DNA from 3 places in the Yersinia vastinensis genome. Region 1 is predicted to be linked to each of the others. Evidence: predicted binding sites of a transcription regulator. Region 1 holds the regulator's gene; each other region holds the start of a gene.

Region 1 (6,482 bases):
TGGCAATTTTCCATGCCAGCCACAACAGATACAGACTACCCAGAATTTTCAGTATCAAGTGAATAGATGGATAGATAAGAATCAGGCCACCCACCCCAAAAGCCACCAGCAGTAACATGCTCTGCATGCCTAACATAATGCCAAGCATCAGCCAGATAGAGCGCATAAAACCAAAATTGGCCCCGGCAGAGGTGAGCAACATATTGTTCGGACCCGGGGTAATAGCTGCAACCCAAAGAAAACCTATCATTGAAAGAAATAAACTCAGTTCCATGAGACGGGTGCCTCTCACCCAAAATGATGCGCGATATACCCATGAAGCTAACAGTGTGCTATTGATCACACAAGAGCAACAACATGATTTCCATTCATCATATGCATGAAATATTCCGTCCACTGGCCGGTGCCAGTAACCCACATCTACAAACACTGCTACCGCGGCTGGTCAGGCGGCGTGTGCGACTGCAACCTTTTTGGCAACGACTGGAATTACCCGATGGGGATTTTGTCGACTTAGCCTGGAGTGAAAATCCTGAGCTGGCGCGCGATAAACCTAGGCTGGTGTTATTCCACGGTTTGGAAGGAAATTTTTACAGCCCCTATGCCCACGGTTTGCTGCGCGCATCCCAAGCCAAAGGGTGGTTGGGTGTGGTGATGCATTTTCGCGGATGCAGTGGCGAGCCAAATCGTAAGTCACGTATTTATCATTCCGGTGAAACAGAAGATGCCCGTTTTTTCCTGCGCTGGTTACGGGAAAATTATGGTCAGGCGCCTACCGCTGCCGTCGGCGTCTCATTAGGGGGCAATATGCTGGCCTGCTATTTGGCTGAACAAGGGCAGGATAGTCTGTTACAAGCCGCCGTCGTAGTTTCAGCCCCTCTCATGCTGGAGCCATGCGCAAACCGGATGGATCAAGGTTTTTCCCGCGTCTATCAGCGCTATTTACTCAACCAGTTAAAGCTGAATGCTACCCGCAAGCTACTGCATTACCCCGGTAGCTTGCCATTGGATCTGATTCAGTTGAAAGGATTACAGCGAATCAGAGATTTCGATGATGTGATAACAGCGAAAATACATGGCTTTAATGATGCCGTGGATTACTATCGCCGTTGCAGCGCCCTACCGCTGCTGCCGAAAATCACAACACCGCTGCTGATCATTCATGCCAAAGATGATCCTTTTATGACGGCCGAGGTTATCCCGAACCTGAGCGAGTTACCGGATAATATTGATTATCAACTCACTGAACATGGCGGCCATGTGGGTTTTGTTGGCGGCTCATTAAAACACCCACAAATGTGGCTGGAACAACGCATTCCCACTTGGCTTTCCCCTTATCTGGAGCAGCAGTCATGATGATTCCCTGGCAGCAAATCGACAGCGAAACGCTGGATAATTTGCTGGAAGCTTTTGTGTTACGTGAAGGCACTGATTACGGCGAACATGAGCGATCGTTAGCACAAAAAGTTGAGGACGTGCGTCGCCAATTGATGAGTGGAGAAGCGGTGCTCGTGTGGTCCGAGTTACATGAAACCATCAATATCATGCCACGCGGCGCATTTCGGGCCGGCGTCGAAGAGTCGCCATAATACTCACTGGGTCACGACGGCCTGCAAGTAAAAATCAGGGTGACAAGCCAGACACTTTGCCCTAAAAATAACCATTAACGATAAAAAAACAGGCAATTGCAGCCCGTCCACTCAATGGAGTTATAGCTAATATGTCAACTAAACATCCGGTTATCGCCGTTACCGGCTCAAGTGGCGCGGGGACGACAACGACCAGCTTGGCGTTTCGCAAAATTTTCCAGCAATTGAATATCCGTGCGGCACAAATTGAAGGCGATAGCTTCCATCGCTATACCCGCCCTGAAATGGATGCTGCCATCCGTAAAGCCCGGGATCAAGGCCGACATATTAGCTATTTTGGCCCAGAGGCCAATGACTTTGGTCAGTTAGAAGAAAGTGTTTCACAATACGGCGAGCATGGCACGGGTCGCTCACGTAAATATTTACATACCTATGATGAGGCTGTGCCCTATAACCAAGTTCCGGGCACTTTCACACCATGGGAGGCATTGCCGGAACCGACTGATGTCCTGTTTTATGAAGGGCTGCATGGCGGAGTCGTTACCGAGCATCATGATGTGGCTAAACACGTAGACTTATTGGTTGGTGTGGTGCCCATCGTCAATCTGGAGTGGATTCAGAAATTGGTGCGCGATACCGGCGAGCGCGGCCATTCTCGTGAAGCAGTGATGGATTCTGTGGTGCGCTCCATGGACGATTATATTAATTACATCACGCCGCAGTTCTCACGCACGCACATCAACTTCCAGCGCGTCCCCACCGTCGATACTTCTAACCCCTTCGCCGCCAAAGCCATTCCTTCACTGGATGAAAGTTTTGTTGTTATTCACTTTAGAGGTTTGGATCAAATCGATTTCCCCTATTTACTGGCGATGCTTCAAGGGTCATTTATATCGAACATCAATACGTTAGTCGTGCCCGGCGGGAAAATGGGGCTAGCAATGGAGCTGATTATGGCCCCGCTCGTCCAGCGACTATTGGAAGGTAAAAAGATTAATTAATATCCTTGGTACTTGAAGTCGCAACCAACATCTTCGCAGCTTCAAGTACGTAGGGTTTGCTTATGCGATTTCGCGGATTTCAAAACTGTGGGTAATTGTTGCCGCTTTTCCCAACATCAAAGAAACCGAGCAATATTTTTCAGCCGACAACTGAACAGCACGCTCAACAATTTTATCGGTCAGATCTTTGCCGCTGACAATAAAGTGTAGGTTGATTTGCGTAAACAAACGTGGCGCTTCTTCCCGGCGTTGTGAAGTTAAGGTCACTTCGCAATCACGCACATCGTTACGCCCTTTTTGCAAGATAGAAACAACATCAATTGCGCTACAGCCGCCTGCTGACATTAATAGCATTTCCATTGGGCTTGGTGCTTTGTCTCCCGCATTCCCATCCATCAAAACTTGATGACCTGAGGCGGATTCACCCAAAAATGTCAGCCCCTCAACCCACTTTACTCGTGCCTGCATAACTCTTGCTCCCGGTTAAATTTTCTATTTCAGACTACCCTTTCATTTACAAACTCGCAATGTAACCCGATGTTCATCATGCTGAAGCGATACAACACAAGACAGTCGCCTCATCCTGTGCTACAAACAGAATCGAAAGTGTTGTTTCTAGAATTAAATAGGGTAGCTTCTCAATACTCAGTGAAGGGTTTCTATCCGGTACGTATCTTGGCTATACCTTTCGGCAGTTGAGCAAATTAATATGCTAAGAGAAAGTGTATTTTATAAGCACGCCGCGCAGGGAACTCTGAGCCCTGTTAAGTTAGGCAGCGATAACAACAGAGGATAACAGCGAATGGTTCTCGGCAAGCCACAAACAGACCCGACTCTCGAATGGTTCCTGTCTCATTGCCATATCCACAAATATCCATCGAAGAGTACGCTAATTCACCAAGGTGAAAAGGCCGAAACGCTTTACTACATCGTGAAAGGCTCCGTTGCGGTGCTTATCAAAGATGAAGAAGGTAAAGAGATGATTCTCTCCTATTTAAACCAAGGGGATTTCATCGGCGAGCTTGGATTATTTGAAGAAGGCCAAGAACGCAGTGCTTGGGTTAGAGCAAAAACCGCCTGTGAAGTGGCTGAAATTTCTTACAAAAAATTCCGCCAGCTAATTCAGGTCAATCCAGATATTTTGATGCGCCTGTCTTCGCAAATGGCGAGTCGCTTACAGATTACGTCTGAGAAGGTGGGTAACCTCGCTTTCCTTGATGTGACTGGGCGCATTGCACAAACGCTGCTTAATCTGGCAAAACAACCTGATGCCATGACCCACCCAGATGGGATGCAGATTAAGATTACCCGCCAGGAAATTGGTCAAATAGTTGGCTGCTCCCGCGAAACTGTGGGGCGGATACTAAAAATGCTGGAAGATCAGAACCTGATCTCCGCACACGGTAAAACGATTGTCGTTTACGGCACTCGTTAATTCCCCATAAACCGGTGCCGATACCCTCGGCACCGGTTTTCTTCGCTGTATGATCAATAAATCTCTGGGGCCTAGATGAAGTGGCAACGGCTTATTTATCATCCTGAAGTGAACTATGCACTCCGCCAAACATTGGTTCTCTGCCTGCCTGCTGCACTGGGCTTTGCCATTGGCGATCTGCGGATGGGATTGATGTTCTCCCTGATACCCGCATGCTGTAATATTGCCTCGTTAGATACCCCACACCAGCATTTTTTCCGCCGCCTGATTATTGGCGGTGCGCTCTTTACCTTGTGCAGCTTCCTGACTCAACAGTTATTGTTGTGGGATATTCCACTGCCTTGGGTGATGTTGGGACTGGCATTGGTTCTGGGTGTTTCAGGGGCCATCAGCCCGCTCAATGGCCGCATGTTGCCTGCGGCGCTAATTGCTGCCATCTTCAGCCTGAGCATGGTGGGTCGCGCTCCCATCTGGCAAGCGCCATTAATGTGCGCCGTGGGGACCCTTTGGTACGGCGGTTTTACTTGGATTTGGTTCCGATTATGCAAAGACCAACCTATCCGCGAACCTTTGAGCCAGCTTTATCATTTATTGGCGGATTATTGCGATGCTAAATTCAGTTTGTTTGATCAGCATCTTGAGCCAGAAAAATCCCTACCGCCATTGCTCGACAGACAGCAAGGTATAATGGATAAAGTTAATCAGCTTTATCAGCAATTTAATCTGTTATCTAATGCGACGAAAACTGAACAAAAACGGCTAGTGAGCTTGTTCCAGATGGCGCTCGATTTACAAGAGCACATTACTGCGGCACTCAATCAGCCAGAAAAAGTGCAAGAGCTGATTGAGCAAACACCAATAATCACAGTTCTTCACCGCAATATGGATCAAATTTCGACCCAGATGCGAACCATTGCTGACGATATTCTCTATCACCATCGCGCTAAAGAACATTTCAGTGCTGGCAATGCGCTAGTCGAGCTGGAAGAGATTGCCCAACAACATCCAGACAATTCCGTGGCGCAATTTTGCTATTACCACATCAGCCATGTGACTCAAATCCTGAGTGATCGCCGCCCACAATATGACCGAGACTTGATGGCCAGCCAGTTATCCCAGCCTCTCTGGCCAGCATTTATCAGCTATTTATCGTTGAAATCCAGTCCATTGCGTGATGCGGCTCGTATGGGTGTCACTCTGGCAGCAGGGAGCTACATCGGTACGCTTATCCACTTACCTAAACCATACTGGATCTTGCTCACCATCATGCTGGTCACGCAAAACGGGTATAACGCGACCAAGATACGGATTCATCACCGTGCTATGGGGACGTTAATTGGGTTGATATTGGCGGCGGGTTTATTGCACTTGCAGATGCCGGAAGGGACAACCCTAAGCATCATGTTAGTCATCACCCTGCTCTGCTATCTGGTGCAACGCAAAAACTACGGTTTGTCCGTTATCGGCAGAACCATCACTACAGTGTATATCTTGCAGCTATTGACCGGAGAAGGGGCTGACTTCTTAGTTCCACGTTTACTCGATACCTTGATAGGCTGTGCTTTGGCCTTTGCCAGTGCCTTGTGGCTGTGGCCTCAGTGGCAAAGCGGCTTACTGCGTAAGAATGCGCATCAAGCACTTGATAGCTATCAGAAAATCTTACGCTTGCTACTGACACCTCATCCCAATATTGGCCAACTGGCCTATGAGCGACTTCAGGTGAATAAAACCAGTAACGCGGTGCTAAGTTCACTGAATCAGGCCATGCAAGAACCAGGATTTAATTCAAAATATTTGGCAGACATGCGGCTTTGGTCAACCCACAGTGAGCTTATTGTGGGGCATATCAATGAGATGACAATTCTGGTGCGAGAGCATCCACTAACCGAATCAGCTACCACCTCCGACAGTGCTCATAGCCTGATGAGCATCAAGGTGGCGCAGGATTATTTACAGTTATGTGAGATAGCAATTCAACAATGCCAAGAGCGGTTAGTATCGGATGACAGTGAGGGGAATAACGATTTTGTTCAAATGCCGGATATTGACCCTGACACGCAACTTTCTGAGATGGAACGTAATTTACGGCGCATTCTGTCACATCTCAGTGTGATGCATACTGTTTCATCATTAGCATGGCAACAACAGCCACACCACGGAATTTGGCGCAGCCGAAAGCTACGTGACAAAACATAAAAGCAAAAAGAGAGGCCAAGTGCCTCTCTTTTAATGCTTATCTCACTTCAGCTTAGTGTGTATCAACCAAACTGGCGATGGCTTTTTCCAAACACGCCATGCCTTGCTTGATATCCTCCAACTCAACCACCAGAGAAGGGGCCAAGCGCAATACATCCGGCCCGGCATTGAGGATCATGACGCCATTCGCTGCCGCTGCGGTCAGGAATTCCCGCGCACGCCCATGATATTGCGGCGTTAACTCTGCACCAATTAATAACC
Region 2 (6,482 bases), 590 kb from region 1:
TTGTAATGATCGCCAACCCAATAAGAAACCCAGTCGCCAAAGAAAGCCCCTGCGACGGCAGCAATCCAAATTGGCCAGAAAGAAATACCACTTTCACCGATCAATGCACCTAACCCTAGTAAGATAACCGTCGCTGGGAAAAGTAAGGAAAGAAAGGCGAGTGACTCACCAAAAGCGAGGATAAACACGATAGGCATAGCCCACGATTCATGTTCACGAACAAAATCGATAGTGACAGTAATGACATCATTCAGGGTCACAGGGATTTTCCTGTTATCAATAAAGTAGCCATTAGCATACGCAATGTGTTGGCATTTTGACTTAACAAAAAATAAACGGCCGGAAGATTCCGACCGTTTTACCTGTTATTACCATTAATTTGGACGACTAGGCGTTGGCGGTGACCGTTTTATTCCCCGCAATCTCGGCTGATCTACGAATCCATAGTTCACGCCATTTTTTCAGTGCTGAAATCAAGATGATTACACCTAGAGTCATCATGATGATAGAGATGATGCCGTTGAACAGGTTGTAACCTTTCGCTGCTGAATTGAAATACACGTGAGTAATCATCCAGTAGCCAGCATAGTTTACAGTAACAAATAAATAAGCCAGTGGGATAACACAGGTCAGCATGTAAATCCGTTTGGTAGCCAGCCGCAGAATGATAGTCGCACCAATGATTAAGCCAACAGAAGCCATTAACTGGTTTGATACACCGAACAGTGCCCATACTGAGTTAATATCACCAGAATTCAGGAGGTAGCCCCACAAAGCACAAGCGATAACGCTACATGCCAATGTGCCAGGTAACCAATCAGTACGTTTTAGTGGTGCCCAGATATCGCCCAGGAAATCTTGCAGCAAGTAGCGAGCAACACGAGTACCAGAGTCAACTGCTGTCAGGATGAATACGGCTTCAAACATAACCACAAACTGGAAGAAGTAGGCGGCCAAACTACTAAACCATGGCACACGGATGAAAATATCCGTCATACCAACGGCTAAGGTTACAGCACCACCGGTTCGCCCATACAAATCCAGACCAATTTCTTCACTCAATTTTGGCAGATTGACGACATCCATACCGAGCATGCTCCATGCTTCAGCAGATGAGTTAATCGCGAAGTAGTCGGCAGGATGCAGAGAGGTTGCAGCGATCAAGGCCATCACCCCAACCATACATTCGGCCAACATCGCACCAAAACCGACGGGCAAAATATCACTCCATTTATCAATCTGTTTTGGTGTAGTCCCTGAACCGATGAAGGCATGGAAACCAGAAATAGCACCACAAGCAATGGTAATGGAGATAAATGGCCAGACTGGGCCAGCCAGAACCGGGCCTCCGCCATGAATAAACTGTGTGAGTGCCGGGAATTGAATCTCAGGGTTAATAAATACAACCCCGACAATCAGTGCGCCGAATACACCGATTTTCATAAAGCTTGAGAGATAACCGCGAGGCGTTAATAGCATCCAGACCGGCAATGCGGTCGCAAAGAAAGCATACATTGGCAAAATAATGCTGACAGTATCTGCTTTCAGCATTAACCATTCGCCAAGCCAAGTGCCTTCAATATAAGGGCCAACAAACACGCACACCATGATGGCGGCAATACCCACATAAGAAGCTCCTTTCATGCTACCGGTCATGCGTTCCCATAAACCAACGCAAATAGCGATAGGTATTGTCATGAAGACCGCAAACGTCCCCCAAGGGTTACGTTCCAGAGCATGTACCACAACCATTGATAACCCGGCCATAGTAATCGTGATAATGAACAGCATAGCCAGACCAGTACACCAGCCTGCAACCGGTCCAAGTTCTGATTTGGCGACTTCAGACAGTGACTTGCCCTGATGCTTCATTGAAGCAAACAGAACCACGGTGTCGTGAACAGCCCCGCCGATAACACAACCTATCAATAACCACAGGAAACCGGGTAAATAACCATATTGGGCTGCCAACACAGGGCCAACCAAGGGACCCGCCGCAGCGATTGCTGCAAAGTGGCTACCAAAATTCACCCATTTTTTAGTTGGAACGTAATCTTTGCCATCTTCGAAGGTGTGGGAAGGTGTGACTTCACTGTCATCGACGCGCAAGACCTTACGAACAAAGAAGATACCGTATAAACGGTAGCAGATCATAAGGATACACGCGGAGGCGATGACAAAGGTAATCGCATGTTGCATGAGCATTCTCTCCAGGGAATTTGTCAGGCGTTAACATACGCTTGCTCCCAAGAAGAAATATCAGTGAACTGGTTAAGCGGTAGTTTGCATCATTAAGCGGTTAAAAAGAGCCACTCAGTGGCTCCATATAAGACAAATCGGAAAGCAGCCTGTCGAGGCCATCACTCTAAGAAATAGGACTGCAATTTCTCGCGCTCGATGCTGCCCAAACCAAACTCCTGTTGTAACCACTGCTCGCGGTTACCATAGCGCTCTTGAATACTACGCAGCGCAGTTTGAATAAACTCTTCTCTCGCCGATAGCACAAAAGCAAATTGGCCTAATGCTTGATCATTTAATTTCAGCGCCAGCTCTGCCAGCATATACTCGCGGAAAGGCTTCAGTGTCGTTTCAGTCAACAAGTAATCTTCCATCACCGTCGATTCATCAGCGCCTAAAGCAAATAGCACCAAGGCAGAACCTACACCAGTTCGGTCCTTCCCTACCGCACAATGCTGTACCACACCAGTCGCAGCATGCTGTGGTGAAGCACTGTTTTGTAGCAAAGTGGCTAACTGTTTGTAAGCTTGATTACTAAAAGGGAGGCGTCGATAAAGCTCTAACATGAAGGCACGGGCATCAAATGTCGCTAACGTCTCGTTAGTCAGTTTCTCCAGATTGGCATTCACTTCGCTACTTAGCGGATTGGCAGGAATATTGTGATAACTGGCTCCATGCCAAACAACATCAGGTTTGGCTTGGACTTCATCAGCATCTCGATAATCAAGAATTTGAGCAACAGAACCGCTACTGAGCAAATCACAATCTTTGGCGCTTAAGCGGTCAAGTGAACCGGAGCGAAACAGTAACCCACGCTTGATTTTCCGACCATCGGCAACGACGTTGCCGCCAAGATCACGGAAGTTAATACCACCATCCAGTGGTAACAGCGAAGGATGAGATAAAGCAGGTGTCGTCATGTTTGCCTCTTATTATTGTTCATTTTAAGAGCTACGACATTACCAGATAATCAGATGAAATAAACAACGGGCCAGTAACCTGACCCGTTTATAGAGCATTTATTGCTTAATTTACCGCGAGTTACTGGCCTAAATAGATTGGGCCATTATCAGCAGTAATTTCATTCACTACAGATATCACAGCAAGTGACGCGCGGCTTCTACCACAATTTTTACAGCGTGGCTTTCCGTAGTTTTCATGGTCTCTTCGTTTGGAATCTCTTGCTGGGTGCGGTTTACAATCACTCCAGCAACCATACCGGCGCGCAGACCTTGGCTGGCACACATGGTCAGCAGGGTGGCAGATTCCATTTCATAATTCATCACACCCATAGATTGCCATTCTTCCATAGAGCCTTTGAAACGACGGACAACACGGCCAGAGAAGGTATCGTAACGCTCTTGCCCCGGATAGAAGGTGTCTGAAGACGCAGTAACACCAATGTGGGTGGTCGCACCGACTGACTTGGCTGCGTTCACCAGTGCAGTCGTGCAGTCAAAATCTGCCACCGCAGGGTATTCCATCGGCGCAAAATGTAAGCTGGCACCGTCTAAACGCACCGCGGCTGTGGTGACCAATACATCACCAACATTAATATGTGGCTGAATAGCGCCTGTAGTGCCAATACGCAGGAAAGTCCGCACACCAAGTTGTGCTAATTCTTCAACGGCAATAGACGTTGATGGACCACCGATACCGGTTGAACAGACAATCACAGCTTTGCCATCAAGCTCGGCACGCCATGAAGTAAATTCACGATGTGAAGCCAGATGCACTGGGTTATCCATCAATTTAGCGATTTTCTCAACACGCTGTGGATCACCTGGAACGATAGCCAGAGTCGCCCCTTGCAGGTCGTTTTTAGTTAGGCCCAAGTGAAAAACGTCGGATTTAGCCATGTGTGAGACTCCTCTTTCATGAGAGATGTTATAGGGAGGTACAAAGAAACACTTTACTCAAAATTAGCGCATTATTTCGTGACCATAATCACTTTGACAAAAGAAATGACAATTTCATGTACATTTTAATTGTGATGATAATCACAAAAATAATTCATTAAGGCGATTATTCATACAAGATGCACCCATCGCCTCAGTGATTTTGTATATGAATAACAATGATAGAACCCAGTGATTAATGTTGTGCATATATCTTTATTGTCTGACTTATCAAACATATTCCATATCGCAATAAAATACATAATTACCGTAAAACCTGACCTCATTAATCTCAAAGATTACCTATAGTTAAAGTCGACAATAGAAAATAGAGGGGCGAAAGATCATTCAGCCCAACGGGATGCCGTACTTTTCTCATTTCGCAAGGAGACCACAGTGAAAACGGATCAAATTATGACTCTCAGGCAGGTAGGTGGGGGTTTCACAGCTGCGGTAAATCCGCTGGCCTCGACGACCCGCTATACCGACCAACAAGGTATTCACTGCGGAGAAACCACCATCCCCTCTCAAGGTGATGAATTACCTGCTTATATTGCTAAACCTGCTCAACACGCAGGTCCTTATCCGGTAGTCATTGTGGTACAGGAGATCTTTGGTGTGCACGAGCACATTCAAGATATCTGTCGCAGATTAGCAAAGCAGGGCTATCTGGCCATCGCTCCTGAGCTGTTTTTCCGTCAGGGAGATGCCAAAGAATATGATGATATCAATGCATTATATAAAAATCTGGTCAGTAAAGTGCCTGACCACCAAGTCATGGTAGATCTTGATCATGCTGCACATTGGGCGTCTCGCCACGGTGGCGATACAAGCAAGTTGGCGATCACTGGATTTTGTTGGGGGGGACGAATTGCATGGCTGTATGCCGCCCATAACCCGCAATTAAAAGCAGCAGTTGCTTGGTATGGCAAATTAATTGGGGAGAAAACATTGCTGCTGCCAAAATATCCGGTGGATGTTGCAGTTGACCTCAGTGCACCAGTGTTGGGGTTATATGGCGGTAAAGATGGCAGCATAACGCAAGAGCATATCGACATTATGCGTCAAGCATTACGCGCGGCAAATGCCGATGCAGAAATCATTGTGTATCCTGATGCAGGGCATGCGTTTAATGCTGATTATCGCCCAAGTTATCATGCAGAATCGGCTCTGGATGGCTGGCAGCGAATGCTTAACTGGTTTACTCAACATGGGGTGGCGGCCCATCCGGTGCCCCAAGAAGGCAAATAGCCGCCACAAAAAAGGGCGCAAAGGATGCGCCCAAAGTCTCACACACAGAGTAAATCGTTTTATTAAACCTGTTCTTCACGCAGACGTTGTGCAGCCAGTACCATGTTTGCCAGTGCCTGACGGGTCTCCGGCCAACCTCGAGTTTTTAAACCACAGTCTGGGTTAACCCACAAACGTTCCGCAGGAATACGCTGGGCCGCCTTACGCAATAAAGCCTCAATCCATTCCACGCTCGGCACATTTGGCGAGTGAATATCATAAACGCCGGGACCAATCTCATTCGGATAAGCGAAATCTTCAAATGATTCCAACAGTTCCATATCTGAGCGAGAGGTTTCGATAGTAATGACATCCGCATCCAGCGCAGCAATAGAATCCATGATGTCATTGAACTCGCAATAACACATATGGGTATGAATTTGAGTGTCATTTTGCGCCACTGCCGCATTTAATTTGAATGCATCGACCGCCCATTGCAGATACGCTTGCCACTCAGCACGGCGCAGAGGTAAGCCCTCACGCAGCGCGGGTTCATCAATCTGGATGATTCCAATACCCGCTTTTTCCAGATCCTCCACCTCATCACGCAGTGCCAGTGCGATTTGCTTGGCAATGGTTTCGCGGCTGACATCTTCGCGCGGGAATGACCAGCACAGGATGGTGACCGGCCCAGTCAACATGCCCTTGACTGGTTTGTCCGTGAGGGATTGTGCATATTTAGCCCATTCAACAGTGATAGCTTCAGGGCGGCTGATGTCACCGATGATGACCGGTGGTTTAACACAGCGTGAGCCATAGCTCTGCACCCACCCATTTTGAGTAAAGACGAAGCCATCCAGATGTTCACCGAAGTATTCGACCATGTCATTACGCTCGGCTTCACCATGCACCAATACATCCAGGCCCAAACGTTCCTGTTCTGCAACAGCTTGTTTAATATGTTCGCTGATGCCGGTACGGTAGTTCTTGCCATCCAGACGACCTTGCTTGAAGTCCAAACGCAGGCCCCGGATCTCAGTGGTTTGCGGGAATGAGCCGATAGTCGTAGTCGGCCATGAAGGCAAATTAAAACGCTTACGTTGTTCGACCGCACGC
Region 3 (6,482 bases), 1.2 Mb from region 1:
GCTGACATGCGCGGTAAAGTATATGAGCTGCAACAGCAGGGGCAATCTAAGCAGCAAATCATTGATTATATGGTGGCCCGATACGGTAATTTCGTCACCTATGAACCACCGGTGACTGCTGCCACCCTCATTCTGTGGGTTGGGCCAGCACTGTTTGTCCTGATAGGGGCCGTGATAGTCGTGTTGCGCGCGCGGCGAAGAGTGGCGAGCGAAGCACCACTTTCGGAGCAAGAGCAGCAAAGATTACACCGTTTGCTGGCTGAACAGGCAGTGACAGAACAACACTCCCCGGCTCAACAAGAAAAAACTAACAGGAAACAACCATAATGGCTTTTTGGCTGATAGTGATTATTTTGCTGGTGGTTGCGGGCGCTCTGCTGGTTATTCCGGCTCTGCGGCACAAGACAAATTCGCAAGTGACAACCCGAGATGAGCTGAATAAAGCAATTTATCAAGACCGGTTATCTGAACTGGCGGAAGACGAAGCGCAGGGTGTGGTCGAACAGAGACCTGAATTGATTCAGGAACTGCAACAAAACCTTCTGACGGATATTCCACAGCAATCATCTGAAACCACCAGCCCAATCAATCGTTGGGTACTATTACCGGGTTTAGTGATTATGGTGGTCGTCGCGGTGGGGTTATACCTGAAAACTGGCGGCTTACCTAAAGTGCAAGAATGGCATCAGGTTGAAGCACAAATGCCGGAGTTACGAGCGCGGGTTGCCAATGAACGAGCGGAGCCTCTGAGCATGGAGGAAGTTGCCCGTTTAGGGTTGGGGCTGCGGACTTCTTTGCAGCAAGATACTGGTAACGTTAATGATTGGATGATGTTAGGCCGAGTGGGTATGGCGCTGAATAATGCCACCACAGCAACACAAGCTTTTGCTAAAGCTTACCAACTTGCACCCGATAATGATGATGTCAGGCTGGGCTATGCCGAAGTCTTGACACGCTCCAATGATCCGCAGGATAACCAATTGGCAACTCAGATGCTGCGCACTATGGTGGGGCAGGATCATACCAACTTGCGGGCCATGAGTTTATTAGCTTTTAATGCTTTCGAGCAGGGAGATTTTAAACAAGCCATTGGCGCGTGGGAAGTTATGCTAAAATTGCTGCCGGCTGGTGATTCTCGAATAGAAGTGATAAAACGCAGTATTGCACAAGCCAAATCACAGGCAGGGCAGGAAACAGCTACACTGGGAATAGAGGTTTCATTATCACCTGATGCCGCCCGGGATTTACCGCAACAAGGCATGCTGATTATTTCGGTAACCGATGGCGTAAACCCAATACCGGTTGCTGTAAAACAACTACCATTGAGCCGATTCCCGCTATCAGTGACGCTGGATGACAGTAATGCAATGATGCCAGAGCGTTTGCTCTCTTCTTTGCAGCAGGTGAATGTACGCGCGCGTATCTCACTAGATGGTACTGTTAATTCTCAACCTGGTGACTGGTTTGGCGAAAGCGGAGTGCAGAGTTTTGACGGTAAAGGGCAGCCTCAGACTATTATTAATGTTCAGATAAACAAACAGATCCCTTAAATCGAAGGGGCTGGATAGAATTTCATGGAGAAAAGTATGAACTACCGCCTGATGGGGCTAGCTTTTGCAACCGTACTGTTAGTGGGGTGCGCCAGTAGCTCATCGGATCACATGGAGCAGGGCCGCTCAGATCCACTAGAAGGTTTTAACCGGGCAATGTTCAATTTTAACTATGAGGTTCTAGATCCTTATATCGTACGCCCGGTTGCGGTTGTTTGGCGTGATTATGTGCCGCAACCGGCACGTAATGGGACGAGCAACTTCTTAAGTAACCTTGAAGAGCCAGCCAGCATGGTCAACAGCTTCCTGGTCGGCGACCCGTACAACGCCATGAAGCACTTTAACCGCTTCTTCCTGAACACTATTTTGGGGATGGGCGGCTTAATTGATGTGGCGAGCATGGCGAATCCGAAACTGGCGAAGCAAGTTCCTCAGCGTTTTGGTTCTACATTAGGTCATTATAATGTGGGTTACGGGCCATATGTGGTTCTGCCAGCGTATGGTAGCTTCACGATCCGTGAAGATGGCGGTAATGCCGCTGATTACGTCTACCCAGTGTTGAGTTATCTGACGTTCTGGATGTCGGCAGGTAAGTGGATGCTTGAGGGCGTTGAAACCCGTGCCCAACTGTTGGATTCTGATGGTTTACTGCGTAACTCTTCTGATCCGTATCTGATGGTGCGTGAGGCTTACTTCCAGCGCTATGATTTCTTGGCAAGTGGTGGGCAGCTAAAACCAGAAGTGAATTCGAATGCACAAGCTATTCAGGATGATCTGGAAAGTATCGATTCAGCCAACTGATTATTGATACCCAATGAACAAATAAAAAAGCGCCGAAAGGCGCTTTTTTGTGGGCAAATGTATTGCCAAGCAGGCTATTAGAAAGCGTAGTTGAAGTTCACGCCGTACAGCAATGCCGTCCCTTTAGAGTCAAATTCATAGGTCGTGCCGCCCAATGCTGCTGGTGTTTTTTCCGTAATATGAACGTTCTGGCCATGCATATAGGAAATCCCTACGTCAACAGAGGCATCTTTGTTGAAGGCGTAAGTTGTACCGGCACTGATCCAGAAACGGTCTTGGTCTGGGATAGAGATGGTACGGTTATTGGCTGGAACTGGGCTATCATCGAAGGCGATACCGGTACGGAATGTCCAGTTGTCATCATAATAATAGGTGGTACCCAGTGCGATACGATAAGCATCGTGCCAGCTTTCATCTTTCTGGAACAAGACGTTACCATTAGACCCTGTTGCTTTCAGCTCTTTAAACTGACTCCAACTGGTGTAGGCCATGCTGTAGTGAATTGCCCACTGTGGTGCTACACGATTGTAGCCTGACACTTCCCATACTTCGGGCAGGTTCAGAGTCAATGCACCCGGAATTACAGCACCACCAGTGCCACCAAATGCAGGTGGTAACTGATTACTGAAATCACCATCAAAATCAATTTTCACTTTTGAACGGTAGGTGAAGCTGTAACGGTTTTCTTTATCGATTTCATACAGAACACCCGCATTCCAGCCATAACCCCACTTAGTCCCTTCCATTCGAGTGACTTCGGTGCTGTTTGGTAGGCCTAAGCGAGCACCTGCTTCACCAATATGACGCACGATCTTCGCATCAGCATAAACGGCGTTAAAGCCTAAGCCAAAACTGAAGTTTTCATTTAAACGATATGCTGCACTCAGGTTCAGGTTAGCGGTTTTCAGATCAGTCTGACCACCGAGAGCCCCTGCAACATAATCATCATTAAATTCCGTCGCCAAACCGTAGTTCGAAGTACCAGAGGCACCAATTGCCCACTGTTCATTCAGCGGCATAATAAAGTGGATATTTGGGATCCACTCTGATGGCGCGATATTATTGGCACTGGTGCTTCTACCGCTTGGTGATGTTCCGCTGATATCGACGTTTGGATCAACATAAACGAAGCCACCAGAGAAGGAAGGGCGATCAAACATAGTCATCGCGGCGGGGTTGCGGCTCCCCACTGAAGCATTGTCAGCAACAGCGCCTTCACCAGAGAAAGAGCGGCCCAATGCAGCGGCTGAATATTCATTCAGCTGAAAACCGGCCGCAGACACGTTCGAAGAAATTAATGCTACTGCAGCTGCCAGAGCTGATCGGGTAAACAGGTTTTTCTGGTTCATGACCAAAACCTCATTGTTTTAATTAATGTTACATACCGTAACAAGAGAATGCGGGATTGTAGGGTCCGTTATCACTCAGACAAAGCAGACCAGTGGCTGAAGTATAGGTCCGACCTGTATCAATGTTGCAAGTATGTTTTGACATTTGGTCGTTTTTGATTGCAAAAAATAGACGTAGTTAACAAAAAACTCACAATTTAATAGCAATTAATACATTATTGATGAGTGAACAAACAATTTGACTGTGATTTCCATCACTTAATAGGCCTTTAAACAGTAAGTCCTAGTTCCAAGTGACCGAGGAGAGTAAAATAGAGGATAGAGAAATATTTTTTGCACCATGTTTTATTTTTGTGCCATTTGCACTATCTAATAGGCAATTTGCACCTATTTTGAAATATCCGTTGAGGAGAATTGAAGATGTCAGATGCAATTAATCGCTGTAGTGCCGAAGAAACTGCGGCATGCTGCTGCGTAGATGTGGGTACTGTGATGGACAATACCGACTGCACCGCATCCTATAGCTGTGTATTCGATAACCGTGCTGAAGCTGAAGCTATGCTGAAACTGCTGACTGAAAAAGCACGTGCTGTTGAGTCCGAACCTTGCCTGATTGAACATAAGCTGGAAGAGACTGAAGGTGGTGTGCGCCTGACTATCGATTTCACCTTTGCCTGCCAGGCAGAAACTATGATCTTCCAGTTGGGCCTGCGTTAATTTAGACCCTGCCGCCGTGAGGTTATCGAACGCGGAGCTTTTTGCTTCGCGTTATCCTCAAAGGGCCGTTTTGCAATCTTTGTCTTTCCTCCCTTCTTATTTTTATTCCTAAAAGTTGCTCCTGCTCTCACTTTCCTGCTCTATAGGTTTACCAAATGTAAATATTTGGTTAACAATAATTAGATCAGGTCTGACCTGTTAATTTGTTATGCTTTAATTAAAGCCACTTTTTTATCAGGAGCGTTTATGAGTAAGCCATTACCGCTAGTGACGCGTCAGGGCGACCGCATCGCCATTGTCAGCGGTCTGCGAACCCCTTTCGCCAAGCAAGCCACTGCTTATCATGGCGTACCAGCCGTAGATTTGGGCAAAATTGTGGTCAGCGAATTATTAGCCAGAAGTGGTGTAGCTCCTGAATTAATTGATCAACTGGTGTTTGGTCAGGTCGTACAAATGCCGGAAGCGCCCAATATCGCCCGTGAAATCGTACTGGGGACGGGCATGAGTGTGCATACCGATGCTTACAGTGTCTCACGTGCATGTGCGACCAGTTTTCAAGCCGTAGCTAATGTGGCTGAAAGTATTATTGCCGGTTCGGTGACTGTGGCTATTGCCGGTGGCGCGGATTCCTCTTCCGTTTTACCTATTGGTGTCAGTAAAGCACTGGCGCGAACCTTGGTTGATGTGAATAAAGCACGAACGTTATCTCAGCGGCTGAAATTATTCAGCCGATTAAAATTTCGCGATTTACTGCCTGTCGCCCCAGCGGTGGCTGAATACTCAACCGGCTTGCGCATGGGCGATACTGCGGAGCAAATGGCAAAAACCTATGGTATCAGCCGCGAAGATCAGGATGCTTTAGCATTACGATCTCACCAAATGGCGGCACAAGCTTGGCAGCAGGGGCTGCTGCAAGATGAGGTCATGACGGCTTATATTCCGCCTTATCGTGATGCTATCGCTGAAGATAATAATATCCGTAAAGATTCCACGATGGCGCAATATGCCAAATTGCGTCCGGCGTTTGATCGCAAACATGGCAGTGTGACGGCGGCGAACAGCACACCACTCACGGATGGCGCGGCAGCCGTGATGATGATGAGTGAGTCAAAAGCCAAAGCGTTGGGTCTACAGCCTTTAGGTTATCTGCGCAGCTTTGCATTTTCCGCTATTGATGTATGGCAAGACATGTTGCTAGGCCCATCTTACGCAACGCCATTGGCGCTGGATCGCGCCGGTATCACATTGGCTGATTTGACTCTCATCGACATGCATGAGGCTTTTGCAGCACAGACACTGGCTAATTTGAAAATGTTTGCCAGTGACAGCTTTGCCCGAGAGAAACTGGGGCGTAGCCAGGCTATCGGTGAAGTCGACATGAGTAAATTCAACGTATTAGGTGGCTCTATTGCTTATGGACACCCCTTTGCCGCCACGGGCGCGCGTATGATAACCCAAACACTTAATGAGCTGCGTCGCCGTGGCGGTGGATTAGGGTTAACCACCGCATGTGCTGCGGGAGGTTTAGGTGCCGCGATGATTTTGGAGGTGGAATGATGAATCAGGAACCAGTCATTAATAGCGGTGATGAAATCGCGCTGGTGGATAATGCGGCTTCAGTTCATTCAGCATTTACCCTCCATGTGCGCCCCGACAATATTGGTGTTATCACCATCAATGTTGTAGACGATAAAGTGAATACCTTAAAGGCTGAATTTGCAGAACAAATTACTGAAATACTGCAACAAGCACAGGCTTTGACCCAATTGCAGGGGCTGGTGATGATTTCCGGTAAACCGGATTCATTTATTGCCGGAGCTGATATCACCATGATTGCCGCATGCCGAACCGCACAAGATGCACGTGTTCTGGCACAAAAAGGACAATCCATTTTGGCGCAAATCGCCGCATTCCCAGTACCGGTAGTCGCCGCAATTCACGGTGCTTGTCTGGGCGGAGGACTGGAATTGGCGCTGGCATGTCATGCACGTATTTGTTCGCAAGATGATAAGACAGTGCTGGGTTTACCCGAGGTGCAATTGGGCTTGTTGCCAGGGTCCGGCGG

The links. The regulator CRP, encoded in region 1, controls carbon source genes, mostly activating them, when cyclic AMP is high. The targets are predictions, from matches to a motif close to ATGTGANNNNNNTCACAT.
Positions count from the first base shown of each region.
Region 2: the regulator CRP is predicted to act here: its motif matches at 4,227-4,244, upstream of udp (uridine phosphorylase).
Region 3: the regulator CRP is predicted to act here: its motif matches at 3,943-3,960, upstream of ACIOG0_RS06900 (YfcZ/YiiS family protein).

Region 1 is NZ_CP173260.1:261,708-268,189, reverse strand. Features, by position in the region: gene ACIOG0_RS01020 (LysE family translocator) at 1-274, opposite strand, end outside; gene ACIOG0_RS01015 (hydrolase) at 376-1,356, shown strand; gene ACIOG0_RS01010 (YheU family protein) at 1,353-1,589, shown strand; gene ACIOG0_RS01005 (phosphoribulokinase) at 1,721-2,590, shown strand; gene ACIOG0_RS01000 (OsmC family protein) at 2,651-3,058, opposite strand; gene crp (cAMP-activated global transcriptional regulator CRP) at 3,393-4,025, shown strand; gene ACIOG0_RS00990 (YccS/YhfK family putative transporter) at 4,101-6,221, shown strand; gene ACIOG0_RS00985 (aspartate aminotransferase family protein) at 6,274-6,482, opposite strand, start outside.
Region 2 is NZ_CP173260.1:4,423,993-4,430,474, forward strand. Features, by position in the region: gene ACIOG0_RS20475 (DedA family protein) at 1-260, opposite strand, end outside; gene ACIOG0_RS20480 (carbon starvation protein A) at 388-2,199, opposite strand; gene ACIOG0_RS20485 (tyrosine-protein phosphatase) at 2,361-3,158, opposite strand; gene udp (uridine phosphorylase) at 3,336-4,097, opposite strand; gene ACIOG0_RS20495 (dienelactone hydrolase family protein) at 4,533-5,387, shown strand; gene metE (5-methyltetrahydropteroyltriglutamate--homocysteine S-methyltransferase) at 5,450-6,482, opposite strand, start outside.
Region 3 is NZ_CP173260.1:1,470,501-1,476,982, forward strand. Features, by position in the region: gene ACIOG0_RS06880 (cytochrome c-type biogenesis protein) at 1-327, shown strand, start outside; gene ccmI (c-type cytochrome biogenesis protein CcmI) at 327-1,550, shown strand; gene mlaA (phospholipid-binding lipoprotein MlaA) at 1,587-2,351, shown strand; gene fadL (long-chain fatty acid transporter FadL) at 2,429-3,700, opposite strand; gene ACIOG0_RS06900 (YfcZ/YiiS family protein) at 4,121-4,417, shown strand; gene fadI (acetyl-CoA C-acyltransferase FadI) at 4,664-5,974, shown strand; gene fadJ (fatty acid oxidation complex subunit alpha FadJ) at 5,974-6,482, shown strand, end outside.